Regions from separate parts of the Pseudoalteromonas sp. SG43-5 genome, predicted to be linked through region 3. Evidence: predicted binding sites of a transcription regulator. Region 3 holds the regulator's gene; each other region holds the start of a gene.

Region 1 (8,071 bases), on a different contig from region 3:
CAAGCTATTTGCAGCCGGTTGCACACTGATTATTTTAACGGGGTGTACAAATATTTACTTTGATAACGGTATGCAGAGCAAAGTAAGCAATAAGACGCTAAAAAGTTCACAGTGGCATCATAATTTTGCACTTGCGTTGTACGAGGGATCAGAGCCGTTAGATTTAACAAAACATTGCCCACAAGGGGATTGGCAAAGCGTTCATACGTATAAATCGTTTACTAATGGTTTAGCTGAGGTGGTTGTGAATCAAATTGGCCCAGCTTGGTACCCTAAAACAGTAGAAGTACAATGTAATAAGGTACCATTTAAAGCTAAATAATTATTTAAAATAGTTATTCGTAACGCAGTGCATCTATAGGGTTTAGTCTTGCTGCTTTAATAGCAGGGGCTAAACCAAATATAATCCCAATCATTGATGTAAATCCGAACGATAGTATTACAGCCCATACTGGTATATATGCATCAGGCATACTTGGGACTAAAAACGAAATAAGCCCTGCGGCGCCATATCCTATAATGAGTCCTATTAAGCCACCAAAAAGTGAAAGCACAACGGCTTCAACTAAAAACTGCAACATAATAAAACCAGGTGTTGCGCCTAGTGCTTTTAATGTACCAATAACACGTGTGCGTTCAGTTACCGACACTAGCATTATGTTCATAACACCAATACCGCCAACAAGTAAGCTAATGCCAACAATACCAGCAGTAATAGCAGTAGCACTGCTGGTAAATTTATCTATTTGGGCACGAGATTTTTCAGCGGTTTCAAATTCAAAGTCGTTTTCATCTTTCTCTTTTAGTTTATGCAGTTGGCGCAATACACGAGTTATTTTTGCAAGCACTTGTTCTTCGTTAGTACCTTCATTTAACCTAAACATAATTTGCACATTAGTTTGTGTACTTCCGCCTTCTAAAGCACTCATGGTACTAATTGGAATATTAATGTAATCGTCTTGGTCAAAACCAAATAAGCTACCTTGTTTTTCAGCAACGCCAATAATTCTAAACCATTCACCACCTAGCTTTATATATTCACCTACTGGGTTTTCAGGAAGGTTTAGCTTTTCTATGATTGAAGGGCCGATAAATGCGACTCTTCTTCGTTTATCATCGTCCTCAGCACGAATAAAACGACCAAGTTCAGGATAAGTACGATACGCTTTTTGATAGTCTTGCTCGGTACCGATAACACGCGATGAATGGCTTTTATTTCCATACTCAGCTCCCCCCGAAAAGCGCCAGGTAAACATTAGGGCAGTTAGCGTTTCAGCTTCTTTTATACGCGACTTTAAAGCTAAAAAATCGTCGTAGGTAAGCTTGGCATTTTTACCAACCATTTCGAGTTCAATACTGGTGTAAGGCTTTATTGTTGTTACATCTGGCGACATATCAGCAAGTTGATCGTTTATTTGCTTTGTAAAACCCTGCATTACTGCAACGACAGTAACTACGGCGGCAACACCAATAATAATACCCAAACAGGTCAGTGCGCTGCGCATTGCATTAGCTTTAATAGCTGAAAAAGCGGCCTTAGTGCCTTCCATTATCGCAAGAGCTGATTTAAACATGCTGCTTGATTCCTTCATCTTTAGTTACATCACTTACCACTTTACCGTCCACTAAACGAATCACGCGTTGGCAATGATCGGCAATTTCTTGCTCATGTGTTACTAAAATAATAGTGTGACCTTCGTTATGCAGCTCATCAAACAAATCCATAATTTCGCGGGTCGTTTTACTATCAAGATTACCTGTGGGTTCATCTCCTAATAATATATGTGGTTTTGTGACTAAAGCGCGGGCAATAGCAACACGTTGACGTTGCCCGCCCGATAGCTGGCTAGATAAATGATTAACTTTATCACCGAGACCTACCCGCTTTAGTGCTTCTAGAGCTTGTTGCTTGCGCTGTTTGCTAGGGATAAAGCGATATACTAAAGGCTGCATTACATTTTCTAGTGCGGTTGCACGTGGTATTAAGTTAAAGCTTTGAAATATAAACCCGACACTTTCATTACGCTGATGAGCAAGCTCTGTCTCGGTCATACTTTTTACTAGTTTATCTTTTAAGTAGTATTCGCCACTGCTGGGTGTATCTAAACAGCCTAATAAGTTCATCAAGGTCGACTTGCCTGAACCAGAAGGTCCTATAATCGCCACGTATTCGTTTTGCATTATATGTACGTTTACATCATCAAGTGCCTTAAATACCTCTGAGCCCATTTTGTATTGTTTATTAATATGCTCTAGCTTGATTACCGCAGACATTAGGCTTCTTCCTTGTCTGCATCTGATTTAAGTTTTACCACATCACCTTCAGTCAGAAGACTTACTGGGCGCGCAGGGCCAATAACTATTTTGTCGCCCTCATTTAAGCCGTCAGTAATGGCTTGCTCTATATCAGATGATATTCCAACAGTTACGGCGATTTTGCTAACGGTGTTATCACTATTTAGTCGCCATACAAATGTTTTATCGTCTTCTTTTTGGATTGCTTCTATTGGAAGTTTTAAACCGTTTTCGGCAATGCTTGTTGCGATCTCTGCTCTACAACTCATTCCTGCATATAGCTGGCGCTCAGTAGTGTCGAGTAATACTTTTACTTTAAACGATAAACCTTGAGAGCCGGCTTGGTTTTTAGCTGAAGTACCAATATTGATTACTGTGCCACTAAATGGTTTATTAGGGTATGCAGCCGCATAAATATTCGCTTTTTGGTTAAGCTTAATACTCGCAATGTCGGTTTCATCCACACGTAGCTCGGCTAAAATAGCACTTGGGTCGGCTACTAGCATTAAATCAGAGCCAATAATATTAGTAGTACCGGCTATAACGGTTTCACCTTCTTTAATATTTACAGATGCAAGCAAGCCGCTCATTGGAGCTCTAAATACACTTTTACTTAAGCGATCTTGCGCAATTTGTAGTGACGCTTGTGCTTGGTTGTAAGACTCTATTCGTGATTCAATATCGATTTTAGCTAGATCGCGTGCGCTTTCAATATTCTCGTAGCTCTCTTGATTACCTAAACCGACATCATATAAGTCTTTTTGTCTTTTAAGTTGGCGCTCTAGGTTAGCAAGGCGTGTTTTATTGTGTTTAATTTCAATTTCTGTGGCGCGAAGGATTGCTTTACTACGGGAAACTTCTGATTCAAAAGCAGTTGTATCAAGGCGCATTAACATATCGCCTTGTTTAACTCCTTGGCCTTCTTGAACAAATATTTTATCTACTCGGCCTGTCACTTCAGAGCGTAATTGCACTTGTGTATTAAAAACTAAATTACCTGAAGCCATTATTGAGTCAGCAATGTCGCCAAGCTCTACTTGAGCAATATTTACTTCGGCTTGTTTTTCATCGCCAGAAATTTGCTTTGACACAATTAGGGCTATAAATGCGCCTACAGCGAGTGTGATGATTATTGCTTTTTTCATTTTATCTATCCGTGAATTAAGTAATGTGGAGCTAGTATCTACCTCCACTTAAGAGTTAACTTGCTGCAATGATTGCCCAAATACCAAAAATAATAATTGAAGGAAGAGCAGAGAATAGGAGTGCTTTGTTAGTTGAAAAATTAGTCCAGCATTTTAAGCCGATCATTCCCAGCGCAATGCTCCAAAAGCTAAATAAGTTTATTGATTCTAATAAGCTATAAAAAGGATGGCCAATTTCAAGTCCTATTATTAATTGGTTAATAGATGCGTAGCTATATACGGCTTGTTGAGATATTTGATCTGTACTTGCACTTAGTACAAGAGCAATTGTTCCTAGGCTTGAAATAACAACTGGCATCATTGTCCAGGTAGCGAATCCATACCAAGCTCCGTAGCTATGTTCTGATTCAGGATCTTGTTTAGCCACAAGCATATAATAAAGTGCCATTAATGCATTCATGATAGCCAGCGCAATTACGCCGCCAAACAAACCAAACCATATTTGGCCTTCTGCATTTTGCTCTATACTTTGGCGAATCATTTTTTGCTCGCCAATCGTCGCATCAATAGTTGATGCTGCTACTTGCTCATTAATCAAAAACTGCATATCAACAGTGGAATAAAAAATATAAATACTCGCCATTGAAACTAAAGACATGACTATAAAAGCAAGCCATGACCAACCTTTGGCGTGTTCAACACCATTGAAAGCTTTACTAGGACTTATATAAATATCGAGTAGGGCGCTAAACGCGTTAGGTGATTTCATTATTATTCCTTTATACCTATTTTATGGCTAGGCAGTTATAAATGCCCAGTGACTAGGTAATAGAATAAAGGAAAATGTATGTATTGTTTTCATTCAATTGTAACGTTTTGTTAACAGGTGTGAGGGGTCTTGTTCAAAAACGAGAAAAGGGCCAAAAGGCCCTTCGTGTCGCAGCAAGTAACACATTCTTTCTTATAAATTAAAGTCTACAGAATAAGCAACGTAAGCTTTAATATCTGAGTCATCCATATCTGTATCAGATAAACCAAAAGTGAAACCATCTTTCGAAATTGATACACCGTAATCTAAGATATTATCATCGCCAATAAAGTCACCAGAGTAGTGGCCTAAGTGAAGTGCCATTTCAGTGCCGTTACTGCCAATAGCAAAACCGTAGTCAGCTGTCAGGTAAAGTGAATCACCAAAGTCTGTACCATCACCACTTGCAGCTGATGTTGCAAGTACTGAAGCACCAAATGTAAAGCCTTCAACACTGATGCTACCGTAAATTTCAGAGAAATCTGCGTCAGCTTCAGAAGCTGCATCTGGGTAAGCGTAATAAATATAGCCAACATCATAGCTAACGCTTTCGTTAATGTCGCCACCAAAGCCTGCATATAAATCAAGCTCATAGGTCATTTCATCTGCCCACGATGCATTTGAAGCCCAAGTACCTGCATAAAAGCCCGATTCATTAGCGTAATCAATACCGCCTGAAATAGCTGCATCGCCCCCAGTTTGCTCTTGACCACGCCATAAGTAGTTTGATGTTGCCGCTGCATTTGCTGTTACTTCAGCATGTACGGCTGTTGACGTTAAAGATGTTGCGCCCATTAATGCTATAGCACTTATAGCGATGGTTTTTTTTAGTTTTAGCATGTCCATTTCCCGTTATATGATTTTTGCTCGCCAAGGTTTTTATTATGTATTCGGAACCTTTAGGCTGACGGCTTTTTATTGTTTAACTAACGAGATAATTGCACTGTATGTGCCAGCTTCATTATTTTTTATTAAAAATTATTTTTATACATTAAAAACATGAGCTTGTATTTTATAGATTGAGAAGAGAGATGGTATGTAGGAAGATGTTGCGCACACTGCTGGTGCATAAATTAACCTAGCCGCACCATAAAAGTACGGCTAAATTAGAAGTTTTTAGCCAAATATAGTGCGCATAAGGCTAATTGTTTCGTTTACACTACGACCTTTTTGAACTTCACTCACAATTGAATCGCGCTTACTGCGAATGTGCTCAGGAATATCGTCAGCAGCAAGTGCGCGGTCTACTAAAATTTCTGCAGACTCTTTACCTCTACGCTGAGTTTTACCTGTCGTAGTTGTAGTTCGTTTAGGCTTACTTAACAGTTTGATGTAGTTAGAGTTATCTGGTGTTTTTGCATCAGCATAGTGAAAGAAACATGGGATTAGTGCTTTAATAGCAACTAATTGTGCTTCTAACTCATTACTAGGTTTAGCCATTTTGTACCATGACATAGCTTGAATACCTTTTACAATATCTTGCCAGTAACGCTCAAAATCACTATTTTTTAGTTTAGAAACACCAAGGGCACCGCATAATGCATCTAATCGATTGTTTGTGATCGGAGTAAATATATCAGGGCGACGCATTGCAAGCAGTCGTGTTGCAGGCGCAAGTGTTGGTTTTTCATTATTGTCGGTGAATATTTTTGAATAAGCAGCAACAAATTGTTGATATTCGTATTGAGTAATGTCACCTTCAAGTGGAATATTTACTAGTGCATCGTCAAAGGCACCTGGTAAATCGCCAAGCATTTGATGAAAGCTCTTCGCACTTTTTGTTGATGCAAACCATTCAACGTCAAAGTTGTATGTGCTTGGATCAAGTGATGCCATGTGCTTACCGCTAAACGCAAGTAAGTCTTCAGGAATCATATCTTTAAGAGATTGTTCACGAATGCTCTTAATGTAGTCTACTAAGCGAAGCTGTTCATCAAGAGCAATAACGTCTTTGTGTTGTTCTACAAATACACTTACTACAGGCCACGGAGCAATACGTAAAGTTTTAACCTGTAAAAAGCTGATAGCTGAAATAAGCTGATCGTGTAGCTTCTTAAGTACTGGTAATTGCTGCGGCTCTAGTAAATCGTAGTTCATACGATCTCTGCTTGCACTTAGCAATTCGTAACACCAAGGTAAAAAATCATCAGGGTGGTTTTCTACTTTCACGGCCATAAGGTTAAGGCTTAATTCTGAAGATTGCTTCAGAATGTTCTGATAGATTTGATTTTCTTGTTCGCCTAGCGTCATTTTTGACGGTGAAATTAGCAGTTTTTTCATGCCTTGTAGAATCTCCGGTTTAGATATATATTTTTTTGCTGGTCTATTTTAGCGCAATTACGCTAATAACAACAGCGCTGTCCTCCATACGTTGTAATTGAAGTAGCTAAATCGGTGTTTTTGCTAATAGAATGAGACTAACGCTTTAACATGTATCAATCATTTTTATCTAGTACAAAGAGACTTTCAACTGAGGTATTAAAATGCTTTGCTATTTTTAGAGCAATTATTACCGAAGGGGTAAATCGTGCCGTCTCTACTGTACTAATAGTCTTACGTGAAACCGCAATTAGATCAGCCAAGTCTTGTTGAGAAAGGCCTGCTTCTTTGCGGTATTTTGCAATTTTATTTTGCACTTTTGCTCCTAATCTTTGCTTTGCCAAAGAATTGATACGCCGTATATTAAACTCATTATAGCAAGGTAAAATGTAGCCATCATGCTGTGAGATACTTCTAAAGCAAGAGTATCGGAGAGTAAGTACACGCCACCCATACTAAAAAGTAAGCCAAGCACGACATGTTTATAGGCAATAGTGTCGATGGTATTTAAATACTCATCTTTATATGTAAGGTGGTATTTCATTCTCCATGTAAACCCGCCTCTGATCACAAACATAAAGAATGAACCTAAAAAAGCAGCAGTTCCTAAAAACAATAGTGGGGCTGATGTTTGATTAAGCATTGGGTAAACACTAATGATTAATAAAGTGACCCCCATGAATAATGAAAACCATGCATTTTGGCCCATAAATTTTTCTTCACTTTTAATATCTTAATTAGACATAGCTCATTTCCTTTTAAAATTTTTACAATATGTAACCTGTAGGTATCAATGTAACCTTAAGGTTTCATTGGGTCAATATTTATTTGTAACCTAAAGGTATCAAAATGTTTCAGGGGCGATTCAGGATGGGAATGTAATATCTAATAAAAAGCTTTTTTATCAGAACGACAATGATTTTAAGGCTAACACTCGCTATGATAAGAACATTATTTGCACGTTTGAAAGGACGATCATGAAAACCTTACTTAAAATTGTAGGTGTAATACTTTTACTATGTATAGCACTAATTGTTGCCGCACCGTTTTTAATCCCTACTGATACTATTTTTAACAAAGTTTCAGAACAGGTAGAACAAACAACTGGGCGCACTCTTACTATTAAAGGTGATAAAACACTTAGCGTATTCCCTGCATTAAAGTTAGAACTTAACGACGTGCATTTTGCAAATATGGAATCAGGTTCGCGCGCCGATATGGCGAGTATGAAACAGCTTGCTGTACACATACCTTGGTTTTCATTATTTGGTGGTGAGTTTAAATTAGATAAGTTTGTGATAAACGAACCAAATATCCTATTAGAAACCGACAAAAATGGTAAAGCCAATTGGCAGTTGTTTGACGCAGTTGCAGAGCAACCAAAAGAGCAGAGCCAATCAGGTGAAGCGATAAAGCTTCCAGATAACTTTGATATTGAGTTAGGTGAGGTTGCTATTTATGGCGGCACATTTACTTATCTAGACGGTCAAACAGGTGCCAAACA
Region 2 (8,071 bases), on a different contig from region 3:
GCTTAGCGTACTTTTATCAACGCCTTTATCTACGTGAGCCACTTCTGTCGGCGATACTGTTTGCACTGGTGCCAATGAAGGCTCCATAACAAAGTTATTAGCTGCTAAGTTTTCAATAAAAATAGCATGCTCGTTTATTGTATCGCCACTTCGCAGTATAAGCGCACGCTGTATAACGTTATCAAGCTCGCGCACATTACCAGGCCACGCGTGAGCCAGTAACTTTTGCTCGGCAGCTTTATCTAAATACGCCATAGGCTCTTTGCTTTTACTGATATGGCGCTCAATTAAATGCTTAGCCAATACAATAATATCGCCAGGGCGTTGGCACAATGGTCGCCACATAAGTGGAAAAACATTAAGCCTGTAATATAAATCTTCTCTAAATTGGTTTTCAGACACGGCTTCTTTTAAATCACGATTACTGGTTGCCAAAATACGTACATCGAGCTGAATTGTTTTACGCCCCCCTAAACGCTCTACTTCACGTTCTTGCAGTACGCGTAAAAGTTTAGCTTGTAGTCCTAAGTCCATTTCAGTAATTTCATCAAGTAAAATAGTACCGCCTTGTGCTTGCTCAAACTTACCCGGACATGCTTGAATCGCCCCCGTAAAAGCCCCTTTTTCGTAACCAAATAACGTGGCTTCGAGCATATTTTCAGGAATAGCCGCGCAGTTAATCGCTACAAATGGCTCATTACATCGGCTCGACTTATCATGAATATAACGCGCAAGTACTTCCTTACCCGAACCACTTGGGCCAAGTACCATTACACTTGCATCAGAGCGTGCTACTTTACTTGCAAGCTCCAATAATTGAATACTAGTTGGATCAGCAACAACGGGGCCGTCGGTTTCTTTTGCTTTTTCAGGCAAATAACGGCTCACCATATTTAACAGCACTTCAGGTGCAAATGGTTTTGCCATGTAGTCAATTGCACCTAGGCGCATGGCCTCTACCGCATCGTCAATTGTGGCATACGCCGTCATCATCAATACAGGTAAATCAGGGTGGTTTAATTTAATACTGCGTAGTAAATCAAGTCCACTCATTGCGCCCATTTGCACGTCGCTTACAACAAGCGAAAATTGATCTTTTTTAAGCAGTAACATTGCTTGCTCAGCACTGCTCGCTGCAACACATTCAATACCCGACATTTCAAGGGTATCTATTAAGGCTTCACGAAGCCCTGCGTCATCTTCGACAACTAAAATAGTGTTACTCATAATGACCCCTCTAATTTAGATGTTGCCTTAATAGGCAGTAACAAGCTAAAGCAGGCACCACCATGCGTATTATTAGTCACATCAACACGGCCTTGGTGCGCACTAGCCACCGAACTCACTACAGCAAGCCCTAAACCTGTGCCCTGACTTTTTGTAGTAAAAAATGGTTCAAAAATTTTATCGCTTTGGCTTAAATCAACACCTGGGCCATTGTCGCTCACACTAATACGAACCATATCTAAATCTTTTAAATCTCTTTGTGCGCTAATTTTTACTTTTGCGCCACCGCCAATAACTTGAATACTATTGTGCACTAGATTTTGAATAGCACTGGCCAATGCCGTTTTATTACCAACTATTTGTATATCGGGTTCTGGTAAGCTTACATCTAGCTCACTTTCATTAAGTGCGACCATCGCATCGGCACCTGCTTTAACTTCTGTTAAAAGCTGCTGCATTGAAACTTGCTCAACAACTTGCTGATCGCCACTTTTAGCAAATAACAGCATGTCGTTTACTTGAGTTTCTAAATCTTTTAAACGCGACATTAACTTTGTTTGAAAATTATCTCGAGATGCTTCTGGTAAGCGCTTTGACCCTAAATTAGCAGCGTACAGCATAGCGGCTGAGAGCGGTGTGCGTACTTGGTGCGCTAATGATGCAACCATTTTGCCCAGCGCGCTTAATCGCTGCATATGTGCAACACGTTTTTGTAGGCGGCGGGTTTCGGTTAAATCCGTCATTAAAATAAGTTGCCCAGGCTCTGGTGCTAAAGCAGTAATATCAAGCTTTATTAGGCGTCCGTCTTTTAAAGACACTTCATGGCCATCATCTTGATGTGGCCTAAAAGAGCGCTGAATAACATTAAACCAGCGTTCGCCTTCAAGTGGCTCGCCAAGCATATCAATCGCTATTTGATTCGCTTTTGCAATCAACCCTTTGCCATCAAGTACAACCACGCCTGCTGGCATGGTATCAACCAAATGTGAAAGCCAACTTGCTTGCTTGCGCAGATCGCTTAATTCACCAATGTACTCCTCTTGAAGTAAACATGGGTTATACTGATTTGCAGAAAAAAACTGTGGTTTTAGCACGCTAGCAAGGGCCATAATCAAATCTCGAATTGATGTAGATACATGTCTAAATGCACGATTTATACCAAAATTTATTTACATACTTATCATTAAGTTACATCAATAATTTGAGCGACATAAAAATGACGCACACAAAAAGGAATAATAATGAGTGAGCAAAAAAAGTGCCGTTGCCCGTGGCTCGACACCACTAAACCCGACTACGTTATTTACCATGATGAAGAATGGGGCGTCCCTCTTTATGATGATACAAAGCTGTTTGAATTTATCACTCTTGAATCAGCGCAAGCCGGCTTAAGCTGGTACACAATTTTAAAAAAGCGCAGCGGTTATAAAAAAGCATTTGCTAATTTTGATGTAGATAAAGTGGCACAACTCACACAAGATGACATTGAGAGATTAATGCTTGATGAGGGTATTGTGCGCAATCGCTTAAAAATTGCGGCAACTGTTAACAACGCAAAGTGCTTTATAGAAATACAAAAAGAATTTGGAAGTTTTAGTAACTACCAATGGCAGTTTGTCGATAATAAACCGATTATAAGTAATTTAAATAACGCTGAGGACTACCCAGCAATTACAGAGGCATCAACTGCATTTGCTAAAGATTTAAAAAAACGGGGTTTTAAGTTTTTAGGCCCAACAACGGTATATGCGCATATGCAGGCCTGCGGTATGGTTAACGATCACAGTAATGATTGTTTTAGGAAAGAAGAAATTATTAAGACTTTTAGTGAGTAAGTGATTTATAACCATAAAAGTGATTAGTTCACAAAGAGGTTAAGAGACGCTGCGCTTTAGAGAAGTAAAGCGTAAGTTGACTATGGTTTCTCATTTACCTTCGTTTTTCTCTTTGTGAAATAACGTTTTATTTAAATGATTAAAAGCTACGCTTTTCACGCGAGCAAGCTCAGCGTCTACCGCCAAGGTTTAAGTTTGGGTTATCTTGTAGACGCCATGCTTGCGTGACGGGCAAAGCCCGTAAAGTGATTGATCACAAATGAATAATAAATAACGAAAAGTATTTCACCATTTTCGTTCTTCTAATCTCGTGAAAGATTATACTTTTTCATTTTCTCAACGAGTGTTGTTCTGCGAACCCCTAATATCTCTGCAGCACGCGCTACAACGTAATCATAGCGCTCTAACGCTTGGGTAATTAAGCTAATTTCAAGCTCTGCTAAATAATCTTTAAGTTCAATACCATCATCAGGTAATAGCCCACTACCCGTTTGGCTAAACTCAGCGTCAGGCTCACTCTCATAATCGCTAAAACCGGTGCTAAATATATCGTTAAAGGCGTCTTTTTCCATTAACTCTTCAGGGTATTCTGGCTCGTAGGCTTCAACTTCAATGTAACGATATTTGTTAGGTAAATCAGGAATATCAACCACTTTGTCAGGGAACATAATAACCATACGCTCCACCAAATTAGCAAGCTCACGAATATTACCAGGCCAAGCATGTTCTTTTAAGCTCTCAACTGCGCGCTCTGTAAACTTAGCGGTAGAACCAGTCTGGTCGTTAACTCGGCGCATTAACTCTTTTAAAAGCAGCGGAATATCATCAGCTCGCTCACTCAGCGATGGGTTTTCGATAGGAAATACATTTAATCGGTAATATAAATCCTCCCTAAAACTTCCCTCTTCAATCATTGTTTCAAGATTACGATGCGTGGCCGCAATAACGCGCACATCAGCCTGAATGGCCTTTGTACCACCAACACGTTCATAACTGCGTTCTTGCAATACTCGCAGCAACTTAACTTGCATTTGCAGTGGCATATCGCCTATTTCGTCTAAAAATAGCGTCCCACCTTGAGCTAGTTCAAAGCGCCCTTTACGAGCCGATATAGCACCAGTAAACGCGCCTTTTTCGTGGCCAAATAGTTCACTTTCGAGCAGCTCAGCCGGAATAGCACCACAATTAACAGGTACAAACGGTCCATTAATACGCTTTGAAAGCAGGTGTACATTACGGGCAACCACTTCTTTACCTGTGCCTGATTCGCCTAAAATTAAAACATTAGCGTCGGTTTTTGCCACTTGCTCAATTAAAAAGCGAACATCTTTTACGGCTTCTGTTTCACCAACAAGTCCGTCAAAAGTTTTATGTGGTTTAGTATGCTTATGCTCATTAGGCAACATGCGCTGATACTGCTGGCAATCGTGAAGTAACTGCGTTGTCACTTCGTGATTAAATGGCTCGCAAATAAGCCCCACCACATTAGCGATACTTAATAGTGGTTTTAGCGTTTCGCCAATCAATAAAAACGGTAATGTTGGATAGCGTTTAATTAAGCTTTCGTGGTCAAGTGATTGCAACGCTCCTAAAATAATCATGCATTCTTGCTGCTGATATTTTTTGCATTCTTGTTCAAAGCAGTCTTCGCTTAATAGTTGGACAGCTTCACCAATAAAGCCAAGTGAAGCATTTAATCCTATTGCGCGGTTGTTATTATTATCTAAAATCAAGATCATATTTAGCGAGCCGTACTTTCACTAATTTGTATAATTAGTTAAATTGTAAGCCAGTTCAGCATGGATGCAAGTGATAGCGGCAGTTTTTTGACATAAACGCCAAAAAACAGACGGGCTAGTTAAGTCAATCATACTTAATGGTTAATCATTAAGTATGGGTTATAGTTTTAACTTAGTTATTACTTAACTATTACCTAACTATAACTTAGCCCTAAAAATTAATTTACTCGTCAATAAAAATGCTATTGTTAGTAAATAAACTCAATTATAAATTTAAGTTGAAGTTACAAGTGCCGATACATAAATAAGTGAAAATGCTTGGCATTAATATTGCTTTGTTCTTATAAAAGTATAAAAGCTTTATTGATTTTTTATATAAGTTTTTATACAAGTTTTTATATCAACTTTCACATAATTTTATTGTTTTAAATTTTAGGATCACCCCATGGCTCATGTCTCAGTAAAAAAATACAGTCAAGTTCGTGCCAGCAGCATTGCCGAAATGGCCCCATACGAACAAATAAACCTTATATTCAGTAATATTATCGGTCGCTTAGCAGCTACAAAAGGGTTTATTGAGCGCAAAGAAATAGCAAAAAAAGGGGAAAACATTTCAGCATGTATTTTGTTATTTGGTGCACTGCAAGATGCACTTAATTTAGAAGTAGAACAAGACCCTAGTATTTCTAACAATTTATTGGCACTTTACGATTACTGCCAACGTCGCTTAACGCAAGCTAACCTACATAACGATATTGAAGCAATTACTGAAATATCAAGTATTGTTAAAGAAATTAAAGAAGGCTGGGATAACATTCCACTAGATCAACGCAGCCCTGCGGTTTAATTTAAATTATGGACTCGCCAACATCTTCAGAGCAACTAACTAACTACTCTGAGCTCATACGAACGTTGCTTAGTAAAATTGAAGTGTTAGTAAATGATAATAATGCAGACGAAGCTCAGCCTTTTTTAGGCACTTTAAATACTGAACTAAAGCAATGGTGTGAAAGCAGTGAAGGCCCAAGTGCAGAGCAGTTAGAATTAATTCAGCTTCGTATAAATACTATTTTAGTAAATGCGAATAGTGCAAAAAACGAATCATCAAAAGCTATTATTAAACATAAAAAATCAGGAAAGGCGATTAAAGCCTATAAGGCAAGTCGCTAAAATCTACTCAAATAGAAAATACAAAAAAACCGTTTTAAATAACGGTTTTTGTGTTTACTATTCAATAAGGAGTTTTTTTAGTTATTACTTACAACTCCAGGCATATTTTCTAACTGAGCTTGAACGTAACTGCTGGTATTATTGAGGCTAGCAACTAATAAATCCATCGCATTATATTGCGCATACAACCTAGATGAAAGAGATTCCATTTTGCGTGTGAGTGAATCCCTTTCATCATCAAGGTCGCGTAGCTGTCCTTCTTTACTCTCAATTCTATTTTCAATTAAGCCATCTGATTTAGTATAAAAATCCATTAAGTCATCGAATGCTCCTGCAAACCCTATATCATCATCGTCTGCTTCGTCACCTATAAAAAACTTCTGAGCTAAATCAACATCATTTTTAAGCTGCTCATCAAGTTTTTCTTTATCAAAACTTAAGACACCGTATTGATCTGAAGACACACCAAGTTGTAAAAGCGATAAAGAATCACCATTGCCTAAATCTATCGACTCAGTTATCTCACTTCGAAGTTTTGACATTACTCCTCGAAGTAATGAATCACCCGCCATAACACCTGCGCCGTCAGCAGTGGAAGAACCTAATGTATTACTTAAGTTAAGTAACTCGTTATAGCTTTCAATAAAGCTATTAAGGCCTTCTTCTATATTATCGTTATTTTCTGCAACAGATAAATTACTAACATCGTCATCGATACTATGGCTTTTATTAGCGGTAATAGTTATCCCATCAATAACATCTTCAAACGTGTTAGAGGGGCTACTTATTGTTAGCGAGCCATCAATAGTAATTGATGCGTCTATTGCCGCTATTATTTCACTCGCATTTTGTACACCGGCAGAGTCAAATGCCAAACGTGAAAGACCATTTACATCTGTGTTACTACCATCGGTATCAGCAATTTCTATTTTAATTTCATTTTCAGCGCCACTATTTTTAGCCGATATAACTAAGTGTTGACCGTTATCATCAGTAATAATCGTGGCATTAATACTGTCATTATCGATGCTGTCGTTTATTGCATCGCGAATTTCACTCAAGGTCGCAGTATCTGACACGTCAATAACGAAACTGTTTTCACCCGAGGTTAAGGTCATTGTCCCCTCACCTACCGCTGTTTCAGGATCAAATGCTTGCGATAATACTTTATGCTCTGTAGCTAAATTATTTACTTTAACTGAGTAGCTTCCTGGCTGTGCATTCTTATCCGAAGTAAGCGAAATAAAATCATCCTCACCAGATATTTCTCGCTTTTGATAATTATCAACGTCTCCAAGGTTAGCCATAGAATCTTGAACTTTTTCGAGTGCTGATTTAAGTGCGCCGACAGCAGAGATATCAGTTGTTAAGTTGTTCTCTTTTGTATCTAATCGAGCTTCAGCAGGGGCTTGTTCAGCATTTACTAGCGCATCAACAATATCTGATACAGCTAAACCTGAGCCTAGGCCATTAAACGAAATAGACATACTTCACCTCATTAAATACTTAAAATAAACTAACTTAACTAGTAACATTTAAAACTTAGCACCTAAAAATCGATACTTAATGAATAATGCATTAAATTACCCGCTAAACTGTTTGGTCAATTAAAATACCTGCCGACTCAGATAGTTTAGATACCAAATTTAATACTTCCTCAGAAGGATATTGCTTAATAACTTCACCACTATCTTTATCTAATACTTTAATTACATCGCGACCTGAATCTTCATCGACTTGAAATTGCAAACTACGGTTCATTTCGCCCATAAAATCCTGCAATTGTCGCGCCATTTGTTCTAGTTGTTCACGCTCTAACGGCTGAGCTTTTTCATCTTGATTGTTATTTTTATATTGGTTTTGCTGTAGCTTTTGTTGATTTTGTGTATCGGCTTGCTTTACATCGTCAACAGCACGTTCAGTTAACGAACTAGCTGCCTGACCAACTACTTTATCTTCACTCGCAATCGAGAGAGATAATGCAACTTCTGCATTGGAATTAATAGTATTCATAACAGATTCCTATTTTTCACTTAATTAAACCAACAATAGCTCAATTAAAACCCTTAAACCACAAAAGGAGGTAGCTAAAGCCACCTC
Region 3 (8,071 bases):
TTAGCGCCACGTAGTCCAACCGCTTGCAGTTTCATTAACACAACTAATCGAATCAGGTCTTCACTTAGCTTTGTGTGCTCTCTTATAGGGAACGCGATATTGTCAAATACCGACATATCAGTAAACAACGCACCACTTTGAAAAAGCATACTCATTTTAGTACGTGCTTCGTATAACTCTTTACGAGACATTTTAGGAATGCTGCCACCTTCAAATAAAATATCACCTGAATCTGGTTTAAGCTGACCACCAATTAAACGCAACATAGTGGTTTTGCCAATTCCGCTTGGCCCCATAATCGCAGTAATTTTACCTTTAGGAACGCTAAAACTCATATTTTTATATATGGTTCTATTGCCTCTCGAAAAGCTAACATCCTTGACTTCTACTATTGATTGCGACAAGTCGCTCTCCATAAAAATGTTCACTAGTGCCCCTATTTTAAAGCTTTTTTGTCAAAGATGGAAAAAACAATTCGTAAGATTTTGTAATACACCCATGAAAAGGATTATAAGACTCGCTCAAAACAGCTTAACCCCGGCTTAAATTTTTAAATTAGCTGTTTAAAAGCAACATTGTTACCTAGTTGACCTTACTCTTTTATTTATACTTTCATCTTGGCTTTTGTTACTATTCGCGCCATCCGTATTTTGTATAACTGGCTTAACACAATGGTTACCTCGTTTGTTATTTTAATTCTTGGTTTTGCAGCTCTTGTTTGGAGTGCCGATAGGTTTGTTTATGGGGCTGCGGCTCTTGCTAAAAACTTTGGTGTACCTACACTTATTGTTGGTTTGACCGTTGTAGCCATGGGCTCTTCAGCCCCTGAAATGATGGTTTCAGCCTCTGCCGCTCTGGCTAACAAAACCGACACAGCCGTTGGCAATGCTGTTGGCTCTAATATTACAAACATTTTACTTGTGTTAGGTATCACTGCTCTATTTCGCCCTCTTTCAGTTTCATCTAGTACGTTAAAACGTGAAATGCCATTAGTGATGCTCGTATCTTTAGCTACTTGGTATGTGTTCTCAGATAACTACTTTTCATTTAGTGAAGGTGTTGCGCTTTTAGTTGGCTTTATCGTATTCATCGGTGGGTTAATCATTGTATCTATGCGTGCAAAAAACCAAGATGACCCATTTGTCTCAGAAGCCTGCGACGATGTACCAAACGATGTACCTACTAAAAAAGCAGTATTTTGGTTAATTGTTGGCATGATACTCCTGCCGGTTAGTTCTCATTTTTTAATCGGCTCAGCTGTTGATATTGCTAAATACTTCGGCTTAAGCGACTTAGTCATTGGTTTAACAATTATTGCCATTGGTACTAGCTTGCCTGAACTTGCCGCCTCGGTTGCAGGTGTACTTAAAAATGAAGATGATTTAGCACTAGGTAATATTGTTGGCTCAAACATATTTAATATTTTAGCTGTATTACCTCTAGCAGGTATTATTAATCCTTCAGCAATTGATCCATCGTTAGTAAGCCGAGATATATTAATTATGATTGGTGCAACACTTGCTCTTATTATTATGTCATTGAACTTTAGAGGCACCCAGCGTATCAATAGGGTAGAAGGCGGCTTATTGCTAATAGCGTTTTTGGGTTACCAAGGGTATATTTTTAGTCAAGTAGGGTAAATGATGGCAACGCTAAACTTTATTGAACAAGGCCTTCGCGTTTTAGATGTTGAGCGCCAAGCACTTAGTGATATTGCACAATATGTAGATGAAAATTTTCATAACGCGTGCCAATTAATGTACGACTGTGAAGGCCGTATTATTGTCATTGGCATGGGAAAATCAGGCCATATTGGCAATAAAATAGCGGCAACCCTTGCAAGTACTGGCAGCCCAGCGTTTTTTGTTCACCCTGGTGAAGCAAGTCATGGTGATTTAGGTATGATCACTAAAAATGACGTGGTTATGCTTATTTCTAATTCAGGGGAAACCAGCGAAGTTTTAAATATCATTCCGGTTTTAAAACGACTTGGTGCCAAAATGATAGCGATGACTGGCAATACACAATCAACCATGGCAACCCTTGCTAATGTACATGTGTGCATTAAAGTAGAAAAAGAAGCTTGTTCATTGGGTCTAGCCCCTACATCAAGTACCACTGCAACGCTTGCGATGGGCGATGCCATGGCAGTTGCATTATTAGAAGCTCGCGGCTTTACAGCTGATGACTTCGCGCTATCTCACCCAGGTGGTAGTTTAGGCAAGCGCTTATTACTTACTTTAAAAGATGTTATGCACAGCGGCGCAAATACACCTATTATTGATGTTTCACAAACAGTTAAAGATGCTCTAATAGAAATGTCAGCTAAAGGATTAGGTATGACAGCCATTGTTGATGAAAATCAGCAACTCGTAGGGTTATTTACCGATGGTGACTTACGTCGCATTTTAGAACAAAGAATTGATATTCATACAACACAAATAGATGTTGTTATGACTAAGTCATGCACTACAGCTACGCAAGATATTTTAGCCGCTGAAGCGCTCAATATTATGGAACGTAAACGTATAAATGGCCTAATCGTCGTCAATGAGAAAAACCAACCTATTGGCGCATTAAATATGCAAGACCTATTAAAAGCAGGAGTGTTATAAATGCAATTTGAAGAACTCTATCAACCGCTGAGCGATGATGCAAAAGCACGCGCTAAAAAAGTAAAACTACTTATATGCGATATTGATGGTGTATTTTCTGATGGCCGTATTTACCTTGGCAATCAAGGTGAAGAGCTAAAAGCATTTAATACAAAAGATGGTTTTGGCATTAAAGCACTTATAAACAGTGGCTTTGAAGTAGCTGTTATTACTGGTCGTCATTCACAGATAGTACAACAACGTATGAGCAGCTTAACCGTACAGCATATTTATCAAGGCCAAGAAAATAAGCTCATTGCCTATCAAGAATTAAAAGATAAACTCAACCTTAGCGATGAACAAATTGCTTATATTGGTGATGACGGTCCTGACATGCCTGTTATGGAGTTAGTAGGCTTTGCCGTTGCAGTAAATGATGCCCACCCTCTTATTAAGCGTTTGTCACATTATGTAACGCAAATGCCTGGTGGTTTTGGCGCTGTGAGAGAACTCACCGATTTGCTCATGCTTGAAAATGGTAAAGCATTGACTACACAAGGCACTAGTTCATGAATGCAGCGCGCATAATATTAAGCGTTTTATTCATTAGCTGTATGGTTTGGCTTTGGTACCCTTATTTTACACAAACAAATATTGTGCCTCAGGCTGAGCCTGAAGTTGTTGCTAAGCCTGATTACATAGCTATTGAGCTCAAACAGACAGCCTATGATGAGCAAGGTAAAATTAGCCACAAAGTCACTGCGGCTAAAATGGAGCTATACCAGCAATTAGGTTTCACGTTTTTTGAAAAACCCATTTTTACTTTATATAACGAGCAACAAACGTGGCAAATAAATGCAGACGAAGCAACATTATATGAAGATAAACAATTAATTTTAGAAGGTAATGTGGTTGCCAAAAATTTAACCGATAACGCCATGATAGACAAAATCAATGCTGATAATATTCAGGTTGATATAAAGTTATTAACAATGCGTTCGGAGCAACCCGTCATTATCACTGGACCCAATTTAAAAATCACCGGTAAAGGCCTAGAAGCCGACTTGAAAACCGAAGTGATAAAACTAATTAACCATACGCGAACCATATATTATGACCAATAAAATATTAAAATCACTTATAATTCCTACACTTATACTAGCGTTTAATAGTAGTGCTGCAGAGCAAAACACGCAACCTGCTGCCAATCAAATTTCAATAAGTGCCGACAAGCAAGAAGGTCAATTGAAAGCTAATGTGGGTATTTTTGAGAAAAACGTTGAGATTATTCACGGTAATCGCCGCATTACAGCCGATCGCCTAGAAGTACACAAACGTGATGAACTTGGTGATAATAAACAATTATTAATTGCCACAGGTAGCCCTGCGCACTTTGAAGAAAAGCAATCAGACGGCACGACTATGAGCGCCAGTGCTGACGAAGTACGTTATGATGTATCTAAGCGTTTTTTAACGCTTGTTGGTAATGCACAAGTTTCGCAAGCCGGACAAAAAATAAATGCTAAAAGCATTACCTACGACATAGAGCAGCAGCTCATCAGTGCCGAAAAAGATGAAAACTCAACTGACCGCGTTCACACAATTTTAGTACCGATCGAAACTAAAAAAAGTAAAAAAGGCGATAAAGGTCAACCATGAGCACATTAAAAGCAGAACTATTAGCAAAAAGCTATAAAGGTCGTGAAGTTGTAAAAAACGTCGGCCTTGAAGTACAAGCTGGCAGTATAGTTGGCTTACTTGGCCCTAACGGTGCTGGTAAAACAACGACTTTTTATATGATTGTAGGGCTTGTTCCTAGCGACAAAGGTAAAATATCTATTGATGATAACGATATTACTCTTTTACCTATGCATAGTCGTGCTAGATTAGGCATAGGCTACTTACCACAAGAGTCATCGATTTTTAGAAAGCTGACTGTTTATCAAAACTTAATGGCCATTTTAGAAACGCGCAAAGAACTAAATAAACAAGCCAGAGAAGACACGCTCAATAACTTATTAGATGAATTTAGCATACAACACATTCGTGATAGCCAAGGTATGGCATTATCGGGGGGAGAACGTCGTCGTGTAGAAATAGCACGAGCGCTGGCAGCAGATCCTAAATTTATATTACTGGATGAACCGTTTGCCGGTGTTGACCCTATTTCGGTATTAGATATAAAGAAAATAATAGAACATCTTAAAAATCGTGGGATTGGTGTATTAATTACCGACCATAACGTAAGAGAGACCCTTGATGTTTGTGAAAAAGCCTACATTGTTTCTCATGGGGAGCTGATTGCATCAGGTACTCCAGAACACGTATTAAATGATAAAACAGTACGCGATGTTTACTTAGGCGAGCAATTTAGGCTGTAACATTTACGCCATGTCTTTAAGCATCTGCTAGTATTAATTATAACAACATAAAAGGATTGTTAGAGATACATGAGGCAATCACTACAGCTGCGCATGGGCCAGCAACTTACAATGACTCCACAGTTGCAACAAGCTATTCGTTTGTTGCAACTCAGTACATTGGATCTCCAGCAAGAAATACAAGAAGCTCTCGACAGTAATCCACTATTAGAGGTTGAAGAGGCAGACTATTCCGAAGACGCTGCTGGTAAAAACGAGCAAAAAGCTGATACCGATGACATAACTGTTAGCGCATCTGCTGATGATGCTCCGAGCGAATACGAACAAGATACTGGTGAAGCACTTGCAAAAGACACGCTAAGTGACGACATGGCTATGGATGTCAGTTGGGATGAGTACATGAGTGCCGCTCCTGCAGCCTCATCAGGTCCAATGCCTGAAGACGAATCAATATACCAAGGCGCCTCTACTGAAACGCTCCATGAGTATTTAATGTGGCAATTACAACTAACGCCATTTAGCCCTACAGACGAAGCTATTGCTATTGCTATTGTAGAAGCTGTCGATGATTCAGGTATTTTAACACTAAGCTGCGAAGAGATTTTAGAAAGCTTTAATCAAGAAAACGAAGATGATAACGAAGTCGAACTTGATGAAATTGAAGCGGTATTAAAACGCATCCAACTGTTTGATCCTGTTGGTATTGCTGCACGTAGTTTACAAGAGTGTTTGTGTATTCAGCTTAATCAATTTGATAAAGAAACACCTTATATTAATGAAACGAAAATGATTTTAACCGAGCATATTGATCTATTAGCAGCTCGCGACTATCGTACATTAATGAAAAAAACTAAGCTCAAAGAAGAAGAGCTTAAAGAAGTAATGACACTAATACATACTCTCAACCCAAAACCTGCAGATACTATTGTAAGGGAAGAATCTGAGTATGTTATTCCTGATGTGTCAGTTAAAAAAATTAAAGGCCGCTGGGTTGTCGAATTAAACCCAGATAGCATGCCTAAAATTCGTGTTAATAGCCAATACGCAGCAATGTCTCGCACTGTAAAATCAAGTGGCGACAGCCAGTTTATTCGCTCACATTTACAAGAAGCTAAATGGTTTATTAAAAGCTTAGAAAGTAGAAACGACACGCTATTAAAAGTTACTAATTGTATTGTTAAGCAACAACAAGGCTTTTTTGAACATGGCCCTGAAGCCATGAAACCAATGGTTTTAAATGATGTTGCTGAAATGGTAGAAATGCACGAATCGACAATTTCTCGCGTAACTACTCAAAAGTACATGCATACACCCCGTGGTATATTTGAGCTTAAATATTTTTTCTCAAGCCATGTAAGTACTGAAAACGGTGGTGAATGTTCATCTACAGCAATACGTGCGCTTATCCGAAAATTAATCGCAGCAGAAAACTCAGCAAAACCATTGAGTGATAGCAAAATAGCGGATATATTGGCTGAGCAAGGAATTAAAGTAGCGAGACGTACAATCGCAAAATACCGCGAATCTCTTGCTATTCCACCGTCAAATCAGCGTAAAAGTCTGATTTAAGACGCTAAACTAAGAGGGTAATGCTTATGCAACTAAACTTAACTGGTCGTCACGTAGAATTAACCGATTCACTAAGAGACTATATTAATACTAAATTTGCGAAGCTTGAAAGACACTCTGATCATATTAATAATGTTCATGTCATTCTCGATGTAGAAAAATTAAATCAAAAAGCAGAAGCCACAATACACGTAAGCGGTGCTGAGCTATTTGCCTCTACAGAACATCAAGATATGTATGCCGCTATTGACTCGTTGATCGACAAGCTCGATCGCCAAGTAATCAAACACAAAGAGAAGCTTGCTCGACACTAATATGATGAAATTAAGTTCACTTATATGCCAGGACTGCAGCAAAGCTGCGGTCCTTTTTAATAGCAAAAAAAGAATTTTAGAGTTCATTAGCGAACTTGCTCACGACAAACTTCCGTATTTACCGCAACAAGATATTCTTAATGCTTTAATGAGCAGAGAGAAATTAGGTAGTACAGGTATAGGACGTGGCATTGCTATTCCTCATGGAAGAATGAGCGGTGCAGAAGAGCCTTTGGCTTTAGTGCTCGTTAGCGAAACTCCAATAAACTTTGATGCAATCGATAATCGCCCTGTTGATATTTTTGTCGCACTCATCGTACCAGATGGCGATAACCAGCAGCACTTAAAGACTCTAGCAACCATTGCTGATAAACTAAACAACAAAGATTTTTGTAAACAGTTACGCAGTGCAAAATCTGATACTGAGCTTTACCAAGTTATTGTCGATCAATCATAGTTTTATAAAGGGTGTTAAATGGAGTTAATTATCATAAGCGGCCGTTCCGGTTCTGGAAAGTCGGTTGCTTTGCGCGTTGTAGAAGATTTAGGTTATTATTGCGTAGATAATATTCCAGTAAACCTACTACCTTCATTAGTTCGCAGTGTGTCTGATAGCTACGATAAAATTGCTGTTAGCATAGATGTGCGCAACATCCCTAAAGAACAAGATGAATTTAACGATATTCTTGAATACTTACCAGGCTTTGCAAACCCTACGTTATTTTATTTAGATAGTGACGATCAGACATTGATCAAACGCTTTTCTGAAACACGCAGATTACACCCACTATCAATAGACTCGTTGCCTCTTGATTTAGCCATCAAAAAAGAAAAAGAATTACTTGATGTATTAACCACTCGCGCCGACTTTATGATAGATACGACTGATTTAAGTGTTCATCAACTCGCTGAATCTATTCGTGAAAAGATTTTAGGTAAAAAAGATAAGCAACTGATTGTCACATTTGAATCATTTGGTTTTAAACACGGTATACCAAAAGAAGCAGACTACGTATTTGATGCACGCTTTTTACCAAATCCACACTGGGAACCAGAGTTGAAGCCTTTAAATGGGTTAGATCAACCGGTTAAAGACTATTTAGCTAATCACAGCATAGTGCAAAAATTCACATGGCAAATTCAAACATTTGTACAAACGTGGTTACCGCATTTAGAACGAAATAACCGCAGTTATTTAACCATTGCTATTGGG

Evidence for each region. The regulator sigma-54, encoded in region 3, starts transcription at its own class of promoters, with help from an activator protein. The targets are predictions, from matches to a motif close to GTTGGCACGNNNNTNGNNT.
Region 1: a site for sigma-54 is predicted at 5,187-5,205, ahead of H5161_RS16455 (TorF family putative porin). Genes of this name have one in related genera too.
Region 2: a site for sigma-54 is predicted at 5,119-5,137, ahead of fliS (flagellar export chaperone FliS). Genes of this name have one in related genera too.

The regions. Positions count from the first base shown of each region.
Region 1 covers NZ_JACJFA010000018.1:72,868-80,938, forward strand. Annotated here, with positions in the region: gene H5161_RS16430 (Bor/Iss family lipoprotein) at 1-322, shown strand, start outside; gene H5161_RS16435 (ABC transporter permease) at 336-1,574, opposite strand; gene H5161_RS16440 (ABC transporter ATP-binding protein) at 1,567-2,274, opposite strand; gene H5161_RS16445 (efflux RND transporter periplasmic adaptor subunit) at 2,274-3,440, opposite strand; gene H5161_RS16450 (YIP1 family protein) at 3,496-4,209, opposite strand; gene H5161_RS16455 (TorF family putative porin) at 4,402-5,088, opposite strand; gene H5161_RS16460 (hypothetical protein) at 5,365-6,528, opposite strand; gene H5161_RS16465 (helix-turn-helix transcriptional regulator) at 6,684-6,884, opposite strand; gene H5161_RS16470 (hypothetical protein) at 6,893-7,276, opposite strand; gene H5161_RS16475 (AsmA family protein) at 7,545-8,071, shown strand, end outside.
Region 2 covers NZ_JACJFA010000013.1:115,781-123,851, forward strand. Annotated here, with positions in the region: gene H5161_RS14035 (sigma-54 dependent transcriptional regulator) at 1-1,227, opposite strand, end outside; gene H5161_RS14040 (PAS domain-containing sensor histidine kinase) at 1,224-2,336, opposite strand; gene H5161_RS14045 (DNA-3-methyladenine glycosylase I) at 2,469-3,062, shown strand; gene H5161_RS14050 (sigma-54-dependent Fis family transcriptional regulator) at 3,365-4,801, opposite strand; gene fliS (flagellar export chaperone FliS) at 5,247-5,648, shown strand; gene H5161_RS14060 (hypothetical protein) at 5,657-5,971, shown strand; gene fliD (flagellar filament capping protein FliD) at 6,049-7,458, opposite strand; gene H5161_RS14070 (flagellar protein FlaG) at 7,562-7,984, opposite strand.
Region 3 covers NZ_JACJFA010000014.1:12,863-20,933, reverse strand. Annotated here, with positions in the region: gene H5161_RS14195 (ATP-binding cassette domain-containing protein) at 1-416, opposite strand, end outside; gene H5161_RS14190 (calcium/sodium antiporter) at 672-1,640, shown strand; gene H5161_RS14185 (KpsF/GutQ family sugar-phosphate isomerase) at 1,644-2,615, shown strand; gene kdsC (3-deoxy-manno-octulosonate-8-phosphatase KdsC) at 2,616-3,167, shown strand; gene lptC (LPS export ABC transporter periplasmic protein LptC) at 3,164-3,718, shown strand; gene lptA (lipopolysaccharide transport periplasmic protein LptA) at 3,708-4,253, shown strand; gene lptB (LPS export ABC transporter ATP-binding protein) at 4,250-4,975, shown strand; gene H5161_RS14160 (RNA polymerase factor sigma-54) at 5,045-6,544, shown strand; gene hpf (ribosome hibernation promoting factor) at 6,571-6,858, shown strand; gene ptsN (PTS IIA-like nitrogen regulatory protein PtsN) at 6,863-7,315, shown strand; gene rapZ (RNase adapter RapZ) at 7,334-8,071, shown strand, end outside.